Regions from separate parts of the Agromyces badenianii genome, predicted to be linked through region 2. Evidence: predicted binding sites of a transcription regulator. Region 2 holds the regulator's gene; the other holds the start of a gene.

Region 1 (3,406 bases), 700 kb from region 2:
AGAATGACGCTACGCCGGCCCAACGACATTAACTTCCATCGCCGTCGCCGCCCGCCCCCAGCAAGACCTTCGCAGTACCGACCGTGCCAGCGGCTTGCAATCCGATTGTCGGGCCACCCTTGCTAAAGTCTCGAATCGCGTCGCCCACCGCAGCCAGAATGGCCTCATCGGTTGCGCGCTGCCCTGACACAGTTTGGAACGTCACGTTTTTTGTGATGCGATCCCTGAAGATGCTCCGCACCTCGTCGCGCACGAGGCGGCCATCATCGTCCACGTCTGCGAGTTTGACCTTCGCATTCGAGCTGAACGTATTTCGGACCACCCACAAAGCGCCTTTCCGCAGCGCATCCCGGACTGACTCTGTTCCCCCGGAACGATCGAGAGACCATCTAAAGACCATCCGCGCCTCGTCGAGAGAATGGTGTTGAGCACTTCGGAACGCGTCGCCGACATCTCCGCCACCGGTGGATGGAACATGCACGCCAGCATCTACATGAACCTCAAGCATGACAGCGCCCTCGGCATTCATGATCTTCTGGAGAACGTCGGGATCGACCACCGGAACGAGTTCCAGGGAGTAGCCCTGCGGGACGAGGCCCAGCACGAGCGTGAGCCAGCGGGAGAGAGTCTCGGACCGAGTTCCCTGCACTGCAGGGCTCATCACTGCAACGCGGCCGTGAGTACCGAATGGGACGATGTAGGTAGGCTCAGAGACCCGATCGTCCGGATCGTCAAAGTCCAGGGGTTCGACGTCACCGTTGGCAACGTTTGACCGATTGAGTTGTTCTGCGAGGTCGCGAATTCGCTCGACCTGAAGGTGCGGAAGGGGCGGCTGCTTCGGAGAAACGGAACGCCCGAAATAGTCGACCTCAAAGACCCTGCCACTACGTGCTTTAAGGTCCCAGTTAGCGAAGACGTCAATGACGGTCGTCCAGAAATCTGGTTCCACGCTCTTGCGGGCGTCTTTGCTGTCGATGAGCACCGCGTCGTAGAAGCGTACGGTCTTGCTGATGATCGCCATAGGGTTTACCTCTCTTTGAGCGAGGCTCATGCTATTGCTCGCGGTGCTCGATTCTGTGTAGGCACAGTCGGTCGCCCAATGCGTGTCTTACCTTCCTGCGCACGCTCGCCCACCGCCCGGTCTCGCCGGGCCCGGCTGCGACAGGTGGGGAATACCCACGCCCCCTCTGCGTTGAACTTGAGCGTACCCCACTCAAGTTCCAGGAGGATTGGTGCCCGAAGACTTCAACCCCGAAGCCGGCGCGAGCTCGTTCGACGAGTTTCTCGCCCGCTATCTCGCGGGTGAGCAGGCGCGTCAGGCTCGGTCGATCGACCTCAGCCGGTTCCTGACCGCCCGCACACAAGGCATCCTGCGTCAAGCAGGACGCTTCGCGCTCGAGCGCGGCCAGACCGAGCTCGACGCCCTGCACATCCTGCGCGTGATCGTCGAAGACGAGAGCGTCAAGCAGGCGATCGCCCGCATCGGCGTCGCCCCCGAGCGGCTCATCACCGCGACCGAGGCGCGCCTGCCCGCGGCATCCGATGCTGCCGACATCAACGCGGCCACGATCACCCCGAGCGCCTCCCGTGCGCTGTTCCACAGCTACCAGGTCGCACGCTCGGCCGGCTCGACCTACATCGACCCTGAGCACCTCTTCTTCGCGCTCGTGCTGGGGCAAGACGCCCCCGCCGGCCAAGTGCTCGCGCGCGCCGGTGTCACCGCCGAGGCCCTCACGCAGAGCATTCGCGAGACGGTCGAGGCCGGCATGCCGGGTGCCGATGGCGACACGGATGCCTCGGGCATGACGGGCGCCGGGGCATCCGACACCCCCATGCTCGACAAGTTCGGCACCGACCTCACGCAGCTCGCCGCCGACGGCGAGCTCGACCCCGTGATCGGCCGTGCCGACGAGATCGAGCAGACCATCGAGATCCTCAGCCGCCGCACGAAGAACAACCCGGTGCTGATCGGCGAGGCCGGCGTCGGCAAGACGGCGATCGTCGAGGGCCTCGCCCGCGCGATCGTCGAGGAGTCGGTGCCCGAGGCCCTGCTCGACAAGCGCGTCATCTCGCTCGACCTGCCCGGCATGCTCGCGGGCACCCGCTATCGCGGCGACTTCGAGGAGCGCCTCACCAAGACCATGGAGGAGATCGCCGCACACAAGGGCGAGCTCATCATCTTCATCGATGAGATCCACACCGTGGTCGGTGCCGGCGGCTCGGGCGACGGCGGCACCGACGCGGGCAACATCTTGAAGCCGCGCCTCGCGCGCGGCGAGCTGCACCTCGTGGGCGCGACCACACTCAAGGAGTACCGCGTCATCGAGAAGGATCCGGCCCTCGAGCGCCGGTTCCAGCCGGTGCGCGTGGGGGAGCCCTCCATCGAAGACGCCGTGCTGATTCTGCACGGGCTGAAGCCGGCCTACGAGGAGCACCACGGCGTGCAGTACACGGATGCCGCGCTGCGCGCCTCCGTCGAGCTGAGCGCCCGCTACCTCACCGACCGGGTGCTGCCCGACAAGGCCATCGATCTCATCGACCAGGCAGGCGCGCGTCTGCGCCTGAAGCTCGGCATGAAGACGGATGTCTCCGCGCTCATCGCGCGACTCGCCGACCTCGAAGCCGACAAGAACGCCGCCGTGAGCGCCGAGCACTACGAGGAGGCGTCGCGCATTCGCGACGAGATCTCGAAGGTGCAGGCTCGTCTGCATGCGGCCACCGCGAAGGGGCGCGCCGCGGCATCCGCTGGGCTCGGCTCTGACGGTGCCGAGCGTTCGACCGTGATCGACGAGGCCGAGATCGCCGCGGTGATCTCGCGGGCCACCGGCATTCCGGTGAACCGCCTCACCGAGAGCGAGCGCGAGCGCCTCGGCGACCTCGAGGGCGAGCTGCACGCGCGCGTCATCGGCCAAGACGACGCGGTCACCGCGGTCGCCAAGGCCGTGCGCCGCAGCCGCACCGGCATGGGCGACTCCAAGCGCCCGGTCGGGTCGTTCCTGTTCCTCGGGCCGACGGGAGTCGGCAAGACCGAGCTGGCGCGTGCGCTGGCGTCGTCGCTCTTCGACGACGAGCAGGCGATTGTGCGCTTCGACATGAGTGAGTTCGGCGAGCGGCACACGGTGTCGCGACTCGTCGGCGCCCCTCCCGGCTATGTCGGGTACGACGAGGCCGGGCAGCTCACCGAGCGCGTGCGGCGCAACCCGTACTCGATCGTGCTCTTCGACGAGATCGAGAAGGCGCACCCCGACGTGTTCAACCTGCTGCTGCAGGTGCTCGACGACGGACGCCTGACCGACGGCCAGGGTCGCACGGTCGACTTCCGCAACACGGTGATCGTGATGACCTCGAACCTCGGTTCGGAGTTCCTCGCGTCTCGCTCGGGTGCGCTCGGCTTCGTCGCGGGCTC
Region 2 (3,406 bases):
CGCGTGCGCCGCGATGAGCGCCGACACCTCGTCGAGCCGGTCGAGCGAGCGCGGCAGGCGCAGCAGCACGAGCCGTGCCCCGTCGAAGAGTTCGCCGCCGAGCGGCATCGACGAGACGGCCGCCGCGGGGCCCTGCCGGCCCGCGTTCTCGGCGAGCGCGCGCTCACCGGTGATGAGGTCCTGGTGCACGCGGATGCCCCGTGCGCCGGCATCGGCCGCGGCGAGCGCGAGCGCCCCGTAGGAGTCGTCGACGACGACGATCTCGCCCGGTCGGGCCTCGCCGATGAGCGCGGCGGCCTCGTCGAGGATCAGCCGGTCCGCGGCATCCGATGCCTCGAGCCCGGGCCCCTCGACGTCGGGGTGGCGACGCAGGGCGCCGAGGTCGAGGGTCATGCCCCAAGGCTACGCGGGCACGGGCGCTCGAACCGGCGCTCCTGATCACAGCCGGATTCCTGGATGCGACTCCTGGCGGGGTTTGCTACCCTCGGTGCCGCATGCAGCACGCACAGCCAGGGGGACGGGCGGCGGCGCGACACGGAGTCGCGACGCCCGTGACGCGTACCCCGCGCAGCGCCCCGTCGCGCTCGCCCCGGCACTCCCTCGCTGTCGCCGCGGTGCTCTCGGTCATCGCGCTCCTCGCGGGTCTCGCCGTGGTTCCGCTGCCCCCGTCGGGCGCGGCGCTGCCGCTCGCGGCGGCCGATGCGCCGCACGTCGGCGAGGTGCAGGCCCTCAGTGTCGCGGCGGATGTCGCCGCCCCGGCGGTCTCGCACGAGTCGTATGTCGCGACGACCGGCGAGCAGACCCTCGTCGCCGGCGGCACGAACGTCGACTGGGCCAAGCTCGTGCTCATCGAGGGCGACTGGCCGGTGACCGAGGAGAACATCACCTTCATGCTGCGGTGGATGCGCCAGGAGAACGGCGCCGACAACTGGTGGAACCGCAACAACCCGCTGAACAACGGGCAGGGCTCCGGCGGCGGCTCGGGACTCGGCAGCTACCCGACCCTCATCGAAGCCGCCTTCTACGCGGCCGAGAACCTGCAGTCGGGGCGCTATCCGGCGGTGGATGCGGCGCTCGCCCGCGGCGATTCGGCCGACGCGACGGCGCAGGCGATCTGGGCCTCGGCGTGGGCGTCGAGCCACTACGGCTACGGCACCCACTGGAGTTCGCGCCCGTACGACGTCATCGAGGCGCCGGCCTCAGCGTGGGGTCGCTGACGCCGCTCGCAGCTCGGCCGTCACTCCCGCTCGAGGGGGCGCCAGACGACGACGGCGTTCTCACGGCGCGCGCGGGTGCCCGTGCGAAGCGAGATGACCTCGCCCGCCGACCCGGCGGCGAAGACGCGGCGGCCGGGGCGATTCAGCATCTCGTCGGCGAGTGCGGCTTCGAGTTCGCGCACGCGGGCGCGAAGCACGCTGACCTCGTCTTCGAGCCCGAGCACCCGACGGATGCCTTCGAGGCTCACCCCGTCGCTCGAGAGCTGGGCGATCTCACGCAGCTGCGCGACGTCGCGCATCGAGTAGCGCCGCGACTTGCCGGCGGTGCGGGTGGGTGACACCAGCCCGAGCCGGTCGTACTGGCGCAGCGTCTGCGGGTGCATCCCCGCGAGCTCGGCGGCGACGGAGATGACGAAGAGCGGACTCATCTCGTTCATCTGCGCCGCCTAGCCCCTCGACTTCGCAAGCAGCTCGTCGCGCGGGTTCTCGTCGGGCAGCAGCGCCGCGAACTCCTCGAGCTTCTCCTTCGCCTCTTTCGAGAGGTGCGACGGCACGGCCACCTGCACGATGGCGAGCAGGTCTCCGGTGCCCTTCGACGTCTCGACGCCGCGACCCTTCACGCGCAGCACACGGCCGCTCGGGGTGCCGGGTGCGACGCGCACCTTCACGGGGTCTCCGCCGAGGGTCGGCACCTGGATCGTGGTGCCGAGCGCGGCCTCGGCGAACGTGACGGGCACGTTGACCCGCAGGTTCAGGCCGTCGCGCTCGAAGACGGGATGCTTGCGCACGGTCACGGTGAGCACGATGTCGCCGGGCTCGCCGCCGTCGGGCGAGGGGTGGCCCTTGCCGCGCAGGCGGATCTTCTGCCCATCGGCGACGCCCGCCGGGATGCGCACGGTGATCGGCTTGCCCTCGGAGGTCTGCAGGGTGATCTGGTCGCCCTTGGTCGCGGTGACGAAGTCGAGCGTCGTCGACGCCGAGACATCCCGACCCTTGGTGGGGCCGCCGGTGCCGCGGTAGCCGCCGGTCGTCTGGCCGAACCGGCCGCCGCCGAAGAGGCCGCCGAGCAGGTCGTCGTAGTCGCCGCCCTGCTGGAAGGTGTACGACTGGCTGCGCCCGCCGCCGCCCTGGCCGAACATGCCGCCGAAGACGTCTTCGAAGCCGCCGGCGCCGCCGGCACTGCCGGGCGCGGTGAAGCGTGCGCCCGAGCCCATCGCGCGCACGGCGTCGTACTCCTTGCGCTGCTCGGGATCGGAGAGCACGGAGTGCGCTTCGCTGATCTCCTTGAACTTCGCCTCGGCGGCAGCGTCACCGGGGTTGGAGTCGGGGTGGTACTTGCGGGCGAGCTTGCGGTACGTCTTCTTGAGTTCCGCGTCGCTCACGTCTTTGGAGACGCCGAGCACCTTGTAGAAGTCCTTGTCGAACCAATCCTGACTGGCCACTGGCACCTCCTCTCTCGAGTCTGTCTGAAATCTGTCTTGAGTCTGTCGGATGACCGTGACGGCCGGGCCGCGACATCCGCCGAAGGGATGCCGCGGCCGGCCGAGCCGGTTACTGCGGGGTCTTCACGACGACCTTCGCCGCACGAAGCAGCGTGCCGCCGAGGGTGTACCCGGTCTCGACGACATCGGCGACCGTGTCGGTCTCGACGTCGTCTGCGGGCTGCTGGAAGATCGCCTCGTGCCGCTGCGGGTCGAAGACCTCGCCCACCTCGCCGAACGGGGTGAGGCCGAGCTTCTCAACCGCACCGCGCAGCTTCGCCGCGATCGTCGCGAACGGTGCATCGCTCTCGAGATCGCCGTGCTTCTCGGCCCGGTCGAGGTCGTCGAGCACGGGCAGCAGCGCGGCCACGGCCGCGCCGACGGCGCGCTCGCGCTCGGCCTCGCGGTTCGCCTCGGTGCGCTTGCGGTAGTTGGCGTACTCCGCTGTGACGCGCTTGAGGTCGGCGAGGTGCTCGTCGCTCGGCTCCTGCACTTCGGCGTTCGCCGCGTTCAGGATGTCGTCGACCGTGAGCTCCTCGTCGCCGGCAAGGGATGCCGCGGCATCCGCTGCCTCGGGGGCACCCTGCTCGGGTGCCCCTTCGGCCTCGGCGCCCGGCTTCCGAACCTCACCGGTCTCGGGGTCGATCCTCCGCTTGTCGCGGAAGACCGGCTCGTCGTGGTTCTGGTTCTTGTCGTCGGACATGGTTA

What was found. The regulator HspR, encoded in region 2, represses chaperone genes until heat shock. The targets are predictions, from matches to a motif close to AAGTTGAGTCNNNNNGACTCAACTT.
Region 1: DCE93_RS02870 (ATP-dependent Clp protease ATP-binding subunit) is a predicted target of HspR. The motif match lies at 1,196-1,220, and genes of this name have one in related genera.

What each region holds. Positions count from the first base shown of each region.
Region 1 is NZ_CP028913.1:602,247-605,652, forward strand. It holds gene DCE93_RS14405 (hypothetical protein) at 29-1,021, opposite strand; gene DCE93_RS02870 (ATP-dependent Clp protease ATP-binding subunit) at 1,233-3,406, shown strand, end outside.
Region 2 is NZ_CP028913.1:2,958,844-2,962,249, forward strand. It holds gene DCE93_RS13915 (class I SAM-dependent methyltransferase) at 1-393, opposite strand, end outside; gene DCE93_RS13920 (hypothetical protein) at 552-1,217, shown strand; gene DCE93_RS13925 (heat shock protein transcriptional repressor HspR) at 1,238-1,654, opposite strand; gene DCE93_RS13930 (DnaJ C-terminal domain-containing protein) at 1,664-2,659, opposite strand; gene DCE93_RS13935 (nucleotide exchange factor GrpE) at 2,769-3,401, opposite strand; gene dnaK (molecular chaperone DnaK) at 3,404-3,406, opposite strand, start outside.